One region of the Vibrio sp. R12-SG2-ISO1 genome, then DNA from elsewhere that is predicted to be linked to it. Evidence: predicted binding sites of a transcription regulator. Region 1 holds the regulator's gene; each other region holds the start of a gene.
The links. Region 1 encodes CRP, which controls carbon source genes, mostly activating them, when cyclic AMP is high. Its sites were predicted from a motif close to TGTGANNNNNNTCACA; they were not measured.

Region 2: a site for CRP is predicted at 2,774-2,789, ahead of deoD (purine-nucleoside phosphorylase). Genes of this name have one in related genera too.
Region 3: a site for CRP is predicted at 2,301-2,316, ahead of AC6R10_RS03095 (NupC/NupG family nucleoside CNT transporter). Genes of this name have one in related genera too.
Region 4: a site for CRP is predicted at 2,385-2,400, ahead of cdd (cytidine deaminase). Genes of this name have one in related genera too.

What each region holds. Positions count from the first base shown of each region.
Region 1 covers NZ_JCBDGO010000029.1:63,549-67,957, reverse strand. The annotation lists gene astD (succinylglutamate-semialdehyde dehydrogenase) at 1-386, shown strand, start outside; gene AC6R10_RS18400 (DUF1338 domain-containing protein) at 506-1,297, shown strand; gene crp (cAMP-activated global transcriptional regulator CRP) at 1,491-2,123, opposite strand; gene AC6R10_RS18390 (phosphoribulokinase) at 2,381-3,250, opposite strand; gene AC6R10_RS18385 (YheU family protein) at 3,345-3,557, opposite strand; gene AC6R10_RS18380 (SH2 domain-containing protein) at 3,726-4,409, opposite strand, start outside.
Region 2 covers NZ_JCBDGO010000005.1:99,397-103,805, forward strand. The annotation lists gene phrB (deoxyribodipyrimidine photo-lyase) at 1-809, opposite strand, end outside; gene AC6R10_RS04805 (MerR family transcriptional regulator) at 806-1,597, opposite strand; gene AC6R10_RS04810 (YbgA family protein) at 1,587-2,537, opposite strand; gene deoD (purine-nucleoside phosphorylase) at 2,893-3,603, shown strand; gene AC6R10_RS04820 (transposase) at 3,659-4,409, shown strand, end outside.
Region 3 covers NZ_JCBDGO010000001.1:673,925-678,333, reverse strand. The annotation lists gene AC6R10_RS03115 (alanine/glycine:cation symporter family protein) at 1-399, shown strand, start outside; gene yaaA (peroxide stress protein YaaA) at 493-1,266, shown strand; gene AC6R10_RS03105 (DUF5363 family protein) at 1,316-1,483, shown strand; gene AC6R10_RS03100 (TatD family hydrolase) at 1,483-2,256, shown strand; gene AC6R10_RS03095 (NupC/NupG family nucleoside CNT transporter) at 2,462-3,724, shown strand; gene AC6R10_RS03090 (XapX domain-containing protein) at 3,990-4,160, shown strand.
Region 4 covers NZ_JCBDGO010000001.1:43-4,451, forward strand. The annotation lists partial or broken gene sbcB (exodeoxyribonuclease I) at 1-1,250, shown strand, start outside; gene AC6R10_RS00010 (CidA/LrgA family protein) at 1,266-1,631, shown strand; gene AC6R10_RS00015 (LrgB family protein) at 1,631-2,308, shown strand; gene cdd (cytidine deaminase) at 2,515-3,402, shown strand; gene AC6R10_RS00025 (cyclic di-GMP phosphodiesterase) at 3,552-4,409, opposite strand, start outside.

The sequences.
Region 1 (4,409 bases):
CTCCGGGGATTATTGATGTCACGGCCATCGACGCGCTGCCAGATGAAGAGTATTTTGGCCCGCTGCTGCAAGTGGTGCGTTATCAAGGTCTTGAGCGCGCGGTTGAGCTGGCCAATGACACCCGCTTTGGTCTCTCTGCTGGACTGGTGTCCACTGATGATGATGAGTGGGCCTACTTTGTTGACCACATTCGTGCAGGGATCGTCAATCGCAACCGCCAATTAACTGGGGCGAGTGGCGATGCGCCGTTTGGCGGACCGGGCGCCTCGGGCAACCTTCGCCCAAGTGCTTACTACGCTGCGGATTATTGCGCTTACCCTATGGCGTCGATGGAAGGCGAGCACACCTTGCTGCCTGAGACGTTAAGCCCGGGTGTAGAACTGTAAGACGCACCTTGGGCTCGCTTGGAGCCCAAGGTGTTCGATTCATTGCTAGGTTTGTGATTAAGCCATTCTTTTAAAGAACTAGCTTTACGATTCAGCTTCACGATTAACATGGAGACGTTATGACGCCTGCTCAACTGTTCGATTTACTGTGGCAAGACTATATTTCTCGTCTATGCCCTCAAGCGGCCAAGGTTCATCAGCTTTTAGAAGAAGATGAGCCGCTGATCAATGACCATATTGCGCTGCGCACCTTTAACATCGCGCCGCTCGGTATCGAGACATTAGCTGCGCCATTTATTGCACTGGGTTACCAAGCGTGTGGTGATTATCTTTTTGAGAGCAAGCACTTGGTCGCCAAGCACTATGAGCACGCCGATCCGACGCTGCCAAAAGTGTTCATCAGTGAGCTGAAAGTCGAAGAGTGCTCAGCGCCTCTGCAAAGCATTGTCAGCAAGCTGGTGGCACAAGTGGAGGCATCCACACTACAAAGCCATGAGTTTTTGTATGCGGGCCGTTTGTGGGATCTCAGCTATGAAGATTTTCAAACCCTCGCCCAAGAGAGTGAGTACGCAGCATGGCTTGCGGCGCACGGCTATGGGGCTAACCATTTCACCGTAAGCGTTAATCAGCTCAAGGCATTTGACGAGGTGGCGGCGGTGAATGAGCATCTTCGCCAAGCGGGTTTTGTCATCAATGAGTCGGGCGGCGAAGTGAAAGGCTCACCAGAGGTACTGCTTGAGCAATCGTCCACCATGGCAGACAAAGTCGAGGTGAGCTTTAGTGACGGTACGCAAGTGATCCCAGGCGGCTTCTACGAATTTGCCAAACGCTATCAGATGAGTAATGGGGAGCTCTACCCAGGGTTTGTCGCGGCGTCAGCGGATAAGATATTTGAGAGTACGAATGGGTAGGGAGTGCCTAGTTGATGGGAGTGCCTAGTTCCTAGTTACTAGTTCCTAGAGGGGGCTGGTGAAATGGGTGATGGGTAGTGGGTGATGGTGCTAGGGCCTGGTAAATAAAAAGCCACCGCTGGTAGACAGGGTGGCTTTCTTATCTTTAAAGGTTTTCTCTAGGAACTCGTCACTAGGAACTCGCCTCTAACTCTTATCGCGTGCCGTAGACGACGATGGTTTTACCGTGGGCGGAGATCAGGTTTTGCTCTTCAAGCATCTTCAAGATTCGGCCAACGGTCTCACGTGAACAGCCGACAATCTGACCGATCTCTTGACGAGTGATCTTGATTTGCATGCCGTCTGGGTGCGTCATGGCATCTGGCTGTTTCGCTAGGTTAAGTAGCGTCTGCGCGATGCGGCCTGTCACGTCTAGGAAGGCGAGGTCACCGACTTTTTGGCTCGTCACTTGTAGGCGGCTTGCCATTTGCGCAGATAGACGCATCAGGATGTCAGGGTTGACTTGGATAAGCTGACGGAATTTCTTGAATGAGATCTCTGCAACTTCACAAGGTGATTTAGCGCGAACCCAAGCGGTACGCTCTTGATCTTCTTCAAATAGACCAAGTTCACCGATAAAGTCACCTTGGTTTAGGTAAGAAAGGATCATTTCCTTACCTTCTTCGTCTTTAATCAGTACCGCCACAGAGCCTTTGACGATGTAGTAAAGCGTCTCTGCTTTCTCACCGGCGTGGATCAATGTGCTTTTTGATGGGTACTTATGAATATGACAATGTGACAGGAACCACTCTAATGTTGGATCGGTTTGAGGTTTACCTAGAACCATAATATCTCACTTCCTCTGCAGGGTACGCTTGCCGCTTTCCATTTTTGTCGCGCCAGTAAAAGACGCGAAGCCTTGAACAAGGCTTTTTAGGATAAGAGCACTTATTCAATGCTGCAAGCCATCTTTGTTTCGGTTACAAATAGTAGCCTTTTTCAAAAGGGATTTCTTGATTTTAATCGTGTCAAGTTGGTGATTGTTTACGCAAAAATGTGCACATGATCACGGTATGACAAGTAAACGGGTCTTAGGACTGATCGCTAGCCAATTTTACCCGTCTCGATAAGCTGCTGTAGGATAGGTCTGACGATGAGCTCCATCGCAAAACTCATCTTACCCCCCGGCACGACAATGGTGTTGTGGCGCGACATGAAAGAGCCATCAATCATAGCGAGCAGATATGGGAAGTCGACCTGTTTGATGCCGCGCAGGCGGATCACCACGAAACTCTCATCCAAACTTGGGATGCCTTTAGCGTTAAGTGGGTTGGACGTATCGACGGTCGGCACGCGTTGGAAGTTGATGTGGGTGCGCGAAAATTGCGGGGTAATGTAGTTGAGATAGTCATCCATCGAGCGGACAATCGAGTCCATCACCGCTTCGCGTGAGTGACCGCGATCGCGCGTGTCACGGACGAATTTTTGAATCCACTCCAAGTTCACAATCGGCACCATGCCAATCAAAAAGTCGACGTGTTGGGCGACATTAACCTCACCATCCACCACGCCGCCATGCAGTCCTTCATAGAACAAGACGTCAGAATTTTCCGGCAAATCTTGCCACGGCGTGAAGGTGCCCGGCATTTGATTGTAGGGCACGGCTTCATCGAAGGTGTGCAAGTAGCGACGAATTTGCCCTGTGCCTTCATTGCCATACTGCTTAAAAAACGCAGACAGCGCAGGGAAGTCGTTCGCCTGCGGACCAAAGTAGCTGATGTGGCGTCCTTGCTCGCGCGCTTTGCGGATCTCGACATCCATTTCTGGGCGCGTAAAGCGGTGGAAACTGTCCCCTTCCACCCAAGCCGGTTTCACGCGCATCATGTTAAACATTTTGCGAAACGCTTCAGAGGTCGTGGTTGTGCCCGCACCGGAAGAGCCCGTTACGGCAATAATGGGGTGTTTTGCTGACATGACAAACCTTGTCTTATTCCTTGTCAAATGATGACCAATATAGCATGTTCTATTGATTGATCACGGTATGGCGTTTTTTAACGCACTGGAAATATTAAAACTTTGATTTGAGTTGAATATCCACGCTCTCATGCAGCTCTGAATAGACCACCACAGCTTCACCACTCACCAAGCTCTGACGGATCTGGGCGATTTTCTCGTCAAGAGAGATTTCCTGCTCGCCATAGTCCGTCCCTTCACGCAGTACAAATTCACGGATCAGGTTGTCTAGGGTGTCAGGAGCGATTTGTTGCCAAGGGATAATCATAGGGCCTCGTTGGTTGATGGGGGAGTTCCTAGTCGTCAGTGCCTAGTTCCTAGAGGGGTTCTAGGGACTTTATGCACTCGCGGTATAACGTACAGGGGAGAGCGCGATGGCTCTCCCTTGGTAAAATAATGGGCGATTTTTTGCCCAGTCTTGATTAAGTTTGCGAACTTATTGATGACTATATCTGAAAATCTTGTACTCAGTGAATAGGAGTTTATTGAGCGTAGTTTCAATGGTTGCTGAGTTCTCTAGTACACCGATGCTATCAGCGTAGTTCTTACTTAAATAAGTATTGTTGGCGATAGCATAAGCATCAAAATTACTGGTCAATAGAGCGTCCTCGACATCGCTGTTTGCTGCGCTTTCGACGAGCGATACTTCCACTTTATCAAGGGAAGAGTTCCAACTAGTGTCGATACCGTTATCAAACGACATGAGTGGTTGATATTGCTTTGCCGTCGCGTAGATACTTTGTCTTGTCGAGGTGTTATCGAGCGTAGATTGAACCAAGGTTCTTTGCAGGTCGAGGGATGCAGGTGGTGTGGTATCGTAGCCTTCAACGCAGTCCATGGTATATCCAGAACATCCAACTAAAGTGGGTGGAGATACCGTGATAACCGCGGGAATATTGCTATCTGTCAGTGTTGAAGATTCGTCTATTTCGACTGAAACATTTTGAGGTTGTTTCGTGTACTCAAAGTCCCATGATGAGTGGTCACCAGATACGTTAAGGTAATAGAGTGCGTCTAGGCTGTTGGCGTAGCTATACGAACTGGCTGATGCAGTATTGAGAGCTTGCCACAAAATCGCCCCAGTGCCTGAACGGTAAACGTTCAGATTCGCCTGATCGAT
Region 2 (4,409 bases), on a different contig from region 1:
CCACCACTGAGTGGCAGCGTTTGCTGATACATTAAGCGCGCCATGCATTGACGCACCGACAGCGCTCCAATCGCCAGATACGGCGACAGCTGGCTGGTATTATCCAACGCCGGGAAATCCCGCTTATCACCATACTCATCCGCTTTGCTCTGCACAAACTCTCTCAAGGTAGCGATGATGTCTCGGCTCTTGACACTGTATCGCTCGCTCGATTCACGCGGGTAACTGAACGGACTCGTCTCATCCAACAAGGCGACATCTTGGTGTTGCAACGCCCCTGCACACGGCGTCGCTTTGAAGGTCTGGATGTGGAATCCTTCACTATAGAGTTTACTTAAATAAGCGCGCTTGTAAGGGGTGAAGACTTTGAAATAGTCGCCTTGCTTGTTGCGCACTGAGCCCGGCGGAAAAATACACTTGTCATCAAAGCGATGCACCTCCACAGAACTTGAACTCAACGCCTCCTCCAGCGCTTCATCGCGGCGACGTTCATTCAGTTCATACTCGTTATTTAGATACAGAGCCGTTGCTTTGGCTTGCAGTGCCAACTCAGCCACCAGCGCTGCGCTGTCTGCGAAGGTCTCGACTTGCGCGTAATAAAGCGGGATGTCGAGTTCGGCTAATTCCGTCTTTAACTCGTGCAAGCGACGGTAGATGAGATCCGCTTGCCTTGGACTATGATCATGGGTTTGCCAGGTACCAGGCGTTGCGATGTATAACGCCACGACCGGTTGACCTCGATTCACGGCGCTCACTAAGGCATGATTGTCTTCAACACGTAAATCACGGCGAAACCAAACAATATTCAAAACGTTCTCCTTACCAATTCGATCATTTCTGACAGCGAGACTTGCCCATGCTGCGCTTCTAACTCTTTGATCACACTAAGCTGAGATTCAATCGGTTTCGTGGCACTGTAAAACGCCAGTTGTTCAAAGCGGTGAACGGCGGTGTGCTCTAAGAGGCCCGACAGATCCTCGACGCCATCAATCATCAAGACTCGATAGCCTTGACTGACAAGACTCAGGGCCCACAGTTGAGTGTGAATATCGCGCGCCGCATCGAGATTGATTGCCAAACATTTACCGCGATGGGCCACCTTGTTTTCTGCCTCAATGATCTGGTTGAGTTTGGTGACCATCAAGGTATTAAACAGACCAAGATGCAAAGAGCGCAGGCTTTGTTTCACTAGAGCGAGCGCATTGAGCGTTGGCGTGATGAACTGACGCTCAACCAACTCAAGAGGATACTCTTTCAGCACACCATTAATCACACTCTCTGCACGCTTGGTATTGAGGTTAGTCAGCGCTTCAAGCACCTCCTCTACTGCCTCTAAACTGCCGACGTCTAGCGCTTCATCTGGCAAATCAGACCCGAGCAGGGCTTTCACTTTGCCAATCGAAATCCCTTTCGCGAGCCAGCCTTGAATCTCATTGATAAGTGCGATGTGCTCATCCGTGTAGAGTCTGTGGCCTTTTTCAGTGCGCTCCGGTTGGATCAAATTATAGCGTCGCTGCCACGCTCGCAGCGTCACAGGCTTAACTCCGGTTAAATCCGAGACCTCTCGAATCGCATACCAATTTTTTTCACAGACCATAACGCAGTCTTAACTCCTGTGGGTGAGGCTGAAGAAACTTTTGCTTCGCCAAGTATTCATCGGGATGAGTGGATAGATAATGTTTGATGAGCGTTAGCGGCGCCAACAAAGGCAGCAAACCCACACGGTATTCGTCGATCACGCGGCGCAGCTCAGACTTTTGTTCTTTGTCGAGATGACGCTTAAAGTAACCTTGGATGTGCATCAGCACGTTAGTGTTGTTTTTACGACTGGCGCGATTGGCCACCGCTTGCATCAGCGCGGTACGGTACAAGTGGTAAAACTCTTCGATGTCGTACTCTTTGATGTTGGCAACCATGCGCCCAAGCTCTTTGTACGCTTCAGGGTGATGAGCCATTAAGGTCAACTTGTAACGCGAGTGGAAAGCGATGATTTTGCCACGGGTCGGCGTCTCACCCATTGAGTCATAAAAATCACGTAGGGTATAGACGCGGGTAATGAAGTTCTCTTTCAACACAGGATCATTGAGCCGTCCATCTTCCTCAACGGGTAGCCATGGCATCTGCTCCATCAACTGCTGTGTATACAGCCCAACCCCAATATTTTCCGCACCAGCTTTACGGTATACTTTAACGCGCTCCATTCCACAGGTGGGCGATTTAGCACAAACGATGTAACCGCATAGCTCTTCATCGACTAAACTGGCAACCTTCTCTTGGGAATAGCGAATCATAGCGTCCGTGTGATCTTTGCTCGAATCTTTGGTCTCTACCAGCGCAATGCGCTCGTCGTTTGACATCAATCGAATCGTCGGCCTAGGAACCGGCATCCCCATTCCCACTTCAGGGCATATCGGCATAAATTCAAAAAACGGTGCCAACTCTTTCGTGACAAACTTGCTGATCTTATGACCCGAGTCGAAACGGACTTTTTCTCCCAGCACACAAGAACTGATACCGATCGTAATTTGCTTTTCCATGTTGAGCTCCCATCACCATCAAATGTGTACAACTTAATTTCTTGTATAACTCAATTTCTCATATAAGTAGTAGCACAGCACTTGAAACATGTACAAAAAAATTATTTGTACAATGTTACGCAAACTTAACCATTTTGGTTCACTACCCAAGCAAACGTTTTTGCAAATCGATTGCCAAATCACTTTCAACATATTTGGTTATCAATATCTCGAAATCGTCATGGCACACCCTGTTTTGTGAGCAACCTCTCAAGGAACAATGGCTGACAAGGCTAGTATTGCCTCAACACAGAATTGAAGTTCAACATAATTGGTAATCAGCACCGCGATTACTGACCCAATTGGAGTAATGACTATGGCAACCCCACATATTAATGCTCAGCCAGGCGACTTTGCAGAAACCGTATTGATGCCAGGCGATCCGCTACGCGCTAAATACATCGCAGAGACATTCCTTGATGACGTCAAACAAGTTTGTGACGTTCGCAACATGTTTGGTTACACAGGCACCTACAAAGGCAAAAAAGTGTCGGTGATGGGTCACGGCATGGGCATCCCATCTTGCTGTATCTACGTTCATGAGTTGATTGCCGAGTTCGGTGTGAAGAACGTGATTCGTGTCGGTAGCTGTGGCGCTGTACGTGACGACGTAAAATTGATGGACGTCGTGATTGGCATGGGCGCCTCCACAGACTCAAAAGTTAACCGAATCCGTTTCAACGATCACGATTTCGCAGCCATTGCGGACTTTGGTCTTCTTGAAACCGCCGTTGCTCAAGCTCGCGCGCAAAACGTGCCAGTCAAAGTCGGTAACGTATTCTCAGCAGATCTCTTCTACACACCAGAAGCAGATATCTTCGAGAAGATGGAAAAACTCGGCATCCTTGGTGTGGATATGGAAGCTGCAGGCATCTACGGCGTTGCCGCTGACCTTGGTGCAAAAGCGCTCACCATTCTGACTGTCTCTGATCACATCATCCGTGGTGAAAAGCTGAGCTCAGAAGAGCGTCAAAAATCGTTCAATGACATGATGAAAGTGGCGCTAGAAACTGCTATCAACCTGTAACGATATTGCAGCCAAGTGACCGCTTGGCTGCCCAGATAGTCCCGAGGGGGAGAGAGTGACAACTGGCAAACTGCCAAAGGAAGCAGATGGGTTACAGCTCAATTTTTGTAAAACATTGGCGTGTGACAACTTTGGATTGAGTGATGCGCATCGTTACGTTGTGCAGCACGCTAACCCTAAACGACCTGCGATGGTATGCCGGGAGTGCGGTGCTTTCCCCCCCTTACTTAACAATCAAGATGTGCTGACTGAACTGCAACGTTTACGCCAGCTACACAGCGATGGGCTGCCCGCTTGTCGCCAGCCTGATTGTCCCAACATGGGCCTTTCGGTTCACACACATAAACACCTCTACCACGCGTTTGGCTACAGTGGTGATAGGCAACGCTATCGTTGCAAAGCGTGCCAATCGACCTTTGTCGATAAGTGGTCAGGGGCGAACAAAAAACGTCAATTTCAAGAAAACCTGCTTGGGTTGCTGTTTACGGGTTATACTGTGCGTGAAATCTGCCGCAAGCTTTCCATCAACCCCAAAACCTTTTATGACCATGTTGACCATATTGCCAGCCGCTGCCGACGCAAGCTTGCCATGATTGACGCTCGTTGGGTCAACCACGCTAAACACTACGAACTCGCATCTCACTACGTCACCCTGCAACCAAAAAGCAATAACGGCGTATTGTGGTTTGCGACGGGTGAAGCCCACAGCGGCTACATTTTGTGCCAACACGTCAACTACTCGGCTAATGAAGAACCCGTTGGTGGCATCGATCATGACCCGTACCAAACGCCTGCGCGTTTTGTCT
Region 3 (4,409 bases), on a different contig from region 1:
GGTGATTGGGGTGGCATCTTTGTAGCGGTAGCGATCTTCTTCTTCGCGTTTACCTCGATCATTGCAAACTACTCATACGCAGAAACTAACCTGATCTTCCTAGAGCACAATCACAAGGCGGGCCTTGGCCTGTTCCGTATCGTGGTTTTGGGTATGGTGATGTTTGGTTCTGTGGCGGCGCTGCCAGTGGTTTGGGATATGGCCGATGCATCAATGGGCTTGATGGCACTGGTGAACCTAGTCGCGATTATCTTGCTCTCTGGCACCGTGGTTAAGCTAGCAAAAGACTACAACCGTCAGCTTGATGAAGGCAAAGTTCCGACCTTTGATGCCAATGATTTCCCAGAGCTGAAATCTCAGCTTGAAGATGGCATTTGGGATCAAAAAGAAAAGAATTGATAGCTGAATACTATTGAAATGATTCATAAAGCCGTGCAGACATTGCACGGCTTTTTTTGTACCCTAAGGCAAACAATCAATAAGAGTAAAGTCATGTTAATCGTCGTTTCTCCAGCGAAAACCTTAGATTACGAATCACCCTTGGTGACCGAGACCTACACACAGCCTGAGTTAATTGACTACTCCAAGCAGTTGATTGAGGTGTGCCGTAAATTGACGCCAGCCGATGTGGCGAGTTTGATGAAGGTCAGTGACAAAATCGCCGATCTGAACGTTGGCCGCTTCCAAGAGTGGAGCGAGACATTCACACTCGACAATGCCCGCCAAGCGATTTTGGCGTTCAAAGGCGATGTCTATACAGGTCTTGATGCCCAGACACTCACAGAGGCGGATTTTGAGTACGCTCAGCGCCATTTACGTATGTTGTCTGGCCTTTATGGTCTGCTTAAGCCGCTTGACCTGATGCAACCGTACCGCCTTGAAATGGGCACTAAGCTTGCCAATGAGAAAGGCAGCAACTTGTATCAGTTCTGGGGGAATGTGATTACCGACAAGCTCAATCAAGCGATCACCGAGCAAGGGGACAACGTCTTGATCAACTTGGCCTCCAATGAGTATTTTAAGGCGGTTAAGCAAAAGAACTTGGATGCACAGGTGATTACGCCGGTGTTTAAAGACTGCAAAAACGGCCAATATAAAGTGATCAGCTTTTATGCCAAAAAAGCGCGCGGCATGATGGCGCGTTTTATTATCGAAAACCGTATCGAGAGTGTCGCAGATTTGACTCAGTTCAACACGGCGGGTTACACCTTTGCTGAGGATGAGTCGAGCGCGACTGAGTTAGTCTTCAAACGTGAAGAGCAGTAGTGCAGGCGAGTGGTCATCGTTGCTAGCATCGGGCAGGGGAGTCATGCACATGTGGAAGAGATTAAAACATTGGCTTGAGCGCTACGACGCTTGGTGCCACTCTATGGGCCTTACTCCTGGGCAAAAGCGCAGTTGCGTGCCGTACCGCTCTGATGATGCAAGGCAGAGCGACGCTGCCACTTCGTTCTCATCACCCACTTCAAAGGCGCAGCAGTAATGCGCCTTTTTGATACTCACTGTCATCTCGATTTTGCCCCCTTTAAGGCTCAATTAGGGGCAACATTGCAAGAAGCCAGTGAGCAAGGAGTCGAGCGTTTTCTTGTTCCTGCGATTGGCGAAAGCAATTGGAGCGATCTTATTGCGCTATCTCACCAGCACACGAGCTTGTACGTCAGTTTGGGGTGCCATCCCTATTTTGTTCACACCGACTCATTGATTGAGGTCAGTCGTCTAGAAGCTCAATGTGAGTCGGCAGGCTCGGTGTGTATCGCAGTCGGAGAGTGCGGCTTAGACGCCATGATCGATGTCGACGCTCTGCGACAAGAAGCGGTGTTTGAGGCGCAGATCAGCGTGGCCAAGAACCTGCGGCGGCCCTTGATTCTTCACGGGCGAAAAACCTATCACCGCTTGTTGCAACTGCTTAAGCAGCACCGTTTTCACTACGGTGGGATTTTGCATGGGTTTTCCGGCAGCTATCAACAAGCGATGCAATTTGTTGAGCTCGGTTTCTACATCGGTGTGGGCGGAGTGATTACCTACCCAAGAGCGAATAAGACGCGTCAAGCGGTGACGCAGGTGCCCATCGACCATCTTGTTTTGGAAACCGACGCGCCAGACATGCCGTTGTCAGGGTATCAAGGCCAAGCCAATCATCCTAAGCGTTTACCCCAAGTGTTAACGACATTGGCGCAACTGAAGCAGAGTTGTGAGCAAACGGTTGCGGAAAACGTTTGGAAAAACAGCTTTTTGGCACTGTCTATTTGTGAATGAATTCTAAATAAAATGTGCTTTTTATGATTCCTATGAACTTTAGTTGTGATTTTTGTCACACTTACGAGTGAACGAGTGGTGAATCTTATCAGAAACTGTGAACGCGGCATTACTTTATCGGTGGACGGATGAGTATAATTGCCCGTGCTTTTGAGCTCCATTTTGTAACACGCCAACAAATAACTTAATAAGGAAGTCATAAACTATGAGCCTGTTTATGAGCCTAGTCGGTATGGCAGTTTTGATCGCTATCGCGCTTCTACTGTCTGATAACCGCAAAGCTATCAATCTAAGAACTGTGGGTGGCGCTTTTGCTATCCAATTCATCATCGGTGGTTTCGTTCTGTACGTACCATGGGGTCGTGATCTTCTAGCTGGTTTCTCAGCTGGTGTACAAAACGTGATCGACTACGGTAAAGACGGTACTGGTTTCCTATTCGGCAGCCTAGTTAACTTCTCAGTTGACGGTATCGGTTTCATCTTTGCTTTCCAAGTACTACCAACGCTAATCTTCTTCTCTGCGCTAATTTCTGTACTTTACTACATCGGTGTGATGCAGTGGGTTATCAAGATTCTTGGTGGCGGTCTACAAAAAGCACTGGGTACATCACGTGCCGAGTCTATGTCTGCAGCAGCGAACATTTTCGTAGGTCAAACTGAGGCTCCACTTGTGGTTCGTCCGTTTGTACCTAAAATGACTCAGTCTGAGCTATTTGCAGTGATGTGTGGTGGTCTAGCGTCTGTAGCAGGTGGTGTACTTGCTGGTTACGCTTCAATGGGTGTACCTCTAGAGTACCTTGTTGCCGCATCATTCATGGCAGCACCAGGTGGTCTACTGTTCGCTAAAATCATCAAACCTGAAACTGACACGCCAAATGACGATCTAGGCGCGGACATCGACGGTGGTGACGACAAGCCTGCTAACGTTATCGATGCAGCAGCTGGCGGTGCGTCTGTCGGTCTACAGCTTGCGCTTAACGTTGGTGCAATGCTACTTGCGTTCATCGGCCTTATTGCTCTTATCAACGGCATCCTAGGTGGCGTTGGCGGTTGGTTCGGTATGCCTGAACTGACACTAGAAATTCTTCTAGGTTACATCTTCTCACCACTTGCATTCCTAATTGGTGTGCCTTGGGAAGAAGCGACGCTAGCGGGTTCATTCATCGGTCAGAAACTGGTGGTGAACGAATTCGTTGCTTACCTAAACTTCGTTCCTTACGTTGGTGATGCAGCTCAAGTTGTACCAGCAACCGGTGAAGTGATGTCGACTAAGACAGCCGCTATCATCTCGTTCGCGCTATGTGGTTTCGCAAACCTTTCTTCAATTGCGATTCTACTAGGTGGTCTAGGTGGTCTAGCGCCAAACCGTCGTCATGACATCGCTCGTATGGGTGTGAAAGCGGTCGCAGCAGGTACTCTGTCTAACTTGATGGCAGCAACCATCGCTGGCTTCTTCCTATCTTTCTAATTTAAGAAGCGATAGATTATATAGACGCCGTTTTATAAGACCCCGTAGTTGCATAGCTTGCTATGTACTACGGGGTTTTTTCGTTGTTTAAAGGTCTGGAGTATTTCCAGACAACAAGATTCATAACGTTTGTGCAGTGGATAAAACTCAGCAATCGTTAAGCCGGATCTTTTTTGAGATACAAACCGTTTGCGCTCTGTGTGCGACTACAGTTTTGCGATAAATATCTATACTGTATAGGTGTAAAGAAAATAGGCCTAAACTGATGAATGATGTGATTCTCGCGACCTTAGCGGGCTTTGTTGTCGGAATCCTGTTTTCCGCCATCAAGCTGCCCATTCCAGCACCTCCAGTATTACCGGGAGTGATGGGAATTGTGGGCGTTTATCTTGGTGGTGTAACCTTTCAATGGATCATTGAGCGGTTTTTTAGTTAACGCTAATTAATACAAGGAGTATGATTAGCGCGGCAACATCGCTTGCCTGAGGCGTCACAAAGCGCCTATACACGTTAGACACCGCAATCGCAGATTGTTGTGCCATAGACCAAATTGGTACTGTGCGGTGACAAGGATAGCAATTGGTACATGTTCGCTGTATGTAGCAAGTCTTCAAGGAACCAAGTCCGTTCATTAATGATTACACCTTAATCATAGGGATTAAGGCGGTGAAATTTTTGAATATTG
Region 4 (4,409 bases), on a different contig from region 1:
CAGAAGCGGCGCTCATCACGGGTATCACTCCGCAAACGGCGGTCAGTAAAGGGCTGCCAGAACCTGAATTTATCGCCCAGATTCACGCGCAATTGGCGACGCCCAATACCATAAGCTTGGGCTACAACAGCATTCGTTTTGATGATGAAGTGACGCGCTATACCTGTTATCGCAACTTCATTGACCCCTATGCATGGAGCTGGCAAAACGGCAACTCTCGCTGGGATCTATTGGATGTGCTACGCGCGTGTCATGCGTTGCGACCTAAAGGCATCGAGTGGCCAGAAAACGAAGAAGGCTTTATTAGCTTTAAGTTGGAACATTTATCGGTCGCTAATGGCATTGAACACGCCAACGCGCACGACGCGATGGCGGATGTGATTGCCACCATTGAGATGGCAAAAAAAATCAAAGCCGCACAGCCCAAATTGTTTGATTACTTTTTGTCGATGCGCCATAAACGCAAACTCAATGAGCTGATCGATATTGTCAATATGACCCCCTTGATGCACGTCTCCGGCATGTTAGGCCGAGAGTGCCAATACACCAGTTGGATGGTTCCAGTGGCGTGGCACCCGACCAACCAAAACGCAGTTATCATGGTCGACTTAGCCAAAGATCCTCAGCCACTGTTGGATCTTGATGTCGACGCACTCAACACGCGTTTGTACACCAAGCGAGACGACCTAGGGCCAGATGAACTGCCCGTGCCGGTCAAACTGGTACATCTCAATAAGTGCCCAATTCTCGCCCCTGCGAAAACCCTCACGGCGGACAATGCCGCTCATATTGGCATCGACCGCGAGCAGTGCTTACAAAACCTAGCCACGCTGCGCCAACACCCAGAAATCCGCGAAAAGTTGATTGGCTTGTACAGTATTGAAAGAGAGTACGCCGCGTCATCCGACGTGGATACTCAGTTGTATGACGGATTCTTTTCTCCAGCCGACAAAGCGGCCATGGAGATCATTCGCCAAACGGATCCGCAGCAACTCGCAGGTCTAGACATTGAATTCAGTGATCCACGCATCGCCCCGCTGCTATTTCGCTACCGCGCACGCCACTACCCATGGACATTGGATGAAAAAGAGCAGCAGCAGTGGGCGGCGCATTGCCGCGAGTACTTCGAAAGTCGCATTGAAGATTACATGATCAATCTGGAAAACTTAGTTCATGAACATGAAAGTGACGAAAAGAAAGTCGCTATCTTAAAATCGGTCTATCAATACGTTCAACAGTTGGTCTCTTAAGGCAACACCGCTCTTATGCCTCGTACTTTATTGCACTACTTCATCTCATTTGGCTTGATTTTTCTCTGCCTGATCGCCGGTCTTAATATTCAGCAATGGCTGGAGACCTCGATTCCCGGCAGCATCATCGGCATGCTTATTTTGTTCTCCTTGATGGCAAGCGGCTTGGTGCCCTCAAAGTGGGTCAAACCCGGTGCGACGCTGTTTATTCGCTATATGGTACTGCTGTTTGTGCCCATCAGTGTCGGCCTGATGAAGCACTTCGATCTGCTCTACCACAATGCGTGGCCAATTCTGGCAAGTGCGATTGGTGGCACAGCGATTGTCCTCGTCTCTCTGGGCTGGATGCTGGATCGCCTGCTTAAGCGAGGCGACCAATGATGTGGCTACTCGTAACTGTGGTGGTGTTTTTGAGTGCGCGTTGGGTGTGCAGCAGAGTCAACTCACCGTTAATGAACCCGCTGCTGGTCAGCCTAGCGGTTCTTATCCCGCTTCTGACTTGGCTGAGCGTTCCTTTTGAAACCTATTACGAAAGCAATCACTGGATCAATCTCCTGCTGCAGCCTGCGGTTGTGGCCTTGGCCTACCCACTGTATGAGCAGCTCCCCCAAATTCGGGCCAATTGGCGCATCATTATGTTGGCATGCGGCGTGGGTAGCGTCCTGTCAATGGCGACGGCCAGTCTGATTGCCGTTAGCCTAGACACCGACTTAACCTTGATCGCCAGTTTACTCGGCAAATCGGTAACCACGCCGATTGCGATGGAAGTCTCTAGCCATTTGGGCGGCGAACCCGCGATTGCAGCGATCTTAGTGCTGTTGGTCGGCTTGTTTGGGGCAATTTTCGCCTACCCTATCTACGGGCTGTTAAACATCACCCACCCAATTGCAAAGGGTCTGACCATGGGCACCGTCTCACATGCCCTTGGCACCGCGACCTGTGCGGAGAAAAACGCGCAAGATGCGGCGTTTAGCTCTCTGGCTCTGGTGGTATGTGGCGTGATCACCTCCATATTGGCACCGTCATTTTTCGCTCTGGCGCTCTGGTTATCGCACTAGCTGCGGCTAGGCAGTGCGCCAAAATTGTGTGACATCACTCATCTATCAGTAAATTTGCACTCGTTACAAGCGTAAGTGTGATTTTTATCACTGTATTGTTTGGTGCGTCGCATAGAATGATTGTCCAGTATCACAAGATGTCAACAACCTAGCTATGTTTTCCCTAGCATCGAGCTTGACTCTGAAATAACAATAAAGGATTCACTATGACCAGCCGCATAGAACAAGCCCTGACACAGCTCCCTAGCGACGTTGCCGATTACCTCAAACCCATCGTGCTGAGCGAGTCATTTGATGCCACCCTGTCAGCCGACCAATTTGAGCAGTTAAAAAACATCAGCGGTAAAAGCGATGCCGACACGCGAGTGATGCTCTTGCCTGTCGCGGCGGCGTTTTCCTACGCCCCCCTGTCTAAATTCTACGTCGGTGCGATTGTGCGCGGCTTAACCGGTCGCTTATATTTCGGCGCCAACGTTGAGATTGCCGGTGTGCAACTCGGTCAAACAGTGCACGCCGAACAATGTGCCATCAGCCACGCGTGGATGAAAGGCGAGCAAGGCATTTCTGACATCACCATCAACTACAGCCCTTGCGGCCACTGTCGTCAGTTTATGAATGAACTGTCGACGGCAAAAGAACTCACGGTTCAATTGCCTGAACGTGAAGGCAAGACTCTGCACGATTATCTGCCAGAAGCCTTTGGTCCTAGCGATCTCGGTATTGAGTCGGGTTTGATGTCTGAGGTCAATCACGGCTATCACAGTGAAGACGGTGACGAGTTGGTACAAGCGGCTCTAAAAGCGCTGAATATGAGCCACTCACCTTACACTCACAACCTGAGCGGTGTCGCACTCAAAACCACCGATGGGTCGACCTATCTCGGTGCGTACGCTGAAAACGCTGCGTTCAACCCTAGCTTACCACCGCTGCAAGTCGCGTTGATTCAATTGTTGATGGCCGGTAAATCCTTCAGCGAGATTGAATCTGCAGCCTTGGCAGAGATGGCCGAAGGTGGAATCAGCCACTTGGCCGACACGCAAGCGACCCTTGAAGTATTAGGACCAGATATTCCGCTGACCTATCTTGCGATCTAAGCTTTAACGCCGACACATTGTGCTCGATAAAAAAGCGCCTTTTATCCACATAACGTGAGTAAAAGGCGCTTTTTCTGTTTACGGTGACTATTTTGTCTGCGAAGACCTATTCTGCCTACAACGAAAAGTAGCGGCTCACTATCGAGGCATCAAACGTCAAAGAACGGCGTCGCATCCACTTCTAGCTGACTTGGCGCAATCGCTTTGGCAATCTTGACGCTGCTGCGCTTGAGATCGACAAAAGCCACATCGACATAATGCTTGTTCTTACGCGAGTAAAAACACTTCACTTCCGGTTTCAGCGGCTCAGATTCATTGGATGTCCAGACGATGCCCACTCGCCCATCACTGAGTTCGACCAACGCCCCCACTGGGTACATACCGATACAGTTGATGAACTTATACACCAATTCACGATCAAGGTGATTGGGCGTGAGGCTCAATAGAATTTTAAACGCCTCTGCCGAGCTCATTCCGCGCTTGTAGACGCGATCCGCAGTGAGGGCATCGTAGATATCCACAATGCAACTCATGCGACCATGCAGTGGAATTTCATCCCCTTTAAGGCCATTCGGGTAGCCGTTGCCGTCCAGTTTTTCGTGATGCATCAGACAGACATCACGGCTCACATCACTGAGCCCAGTCACGGACATGATCATATCTTTCGCAAACACTTGATGAAGCTTCATGTGCTCAAATTCTTCCGGTGTTAAGCGTGCCGGTTTGTGCAGCACCTTATCATCCACCTTCACTTTGCCCACATCATGAATAATGCCGCCGATCGCCATCTCTTTGAGCATCTCTCTTGGCAATTGCAGATGTTTACCAAAGGTCACCAATAAGGTGGCCACATTGACCGAATGCTCCAATAGATACTCGTCCTTGTTGCGCAGCGCTGAAACACATTGCAGCGCATCGGAGTCCACCAGCGCGGATTCAATCAAATCTTCCGCCCAATCATCGAACTCATCGACGTGCACAGTTTTGCCATCAAACGTATGGGTCAG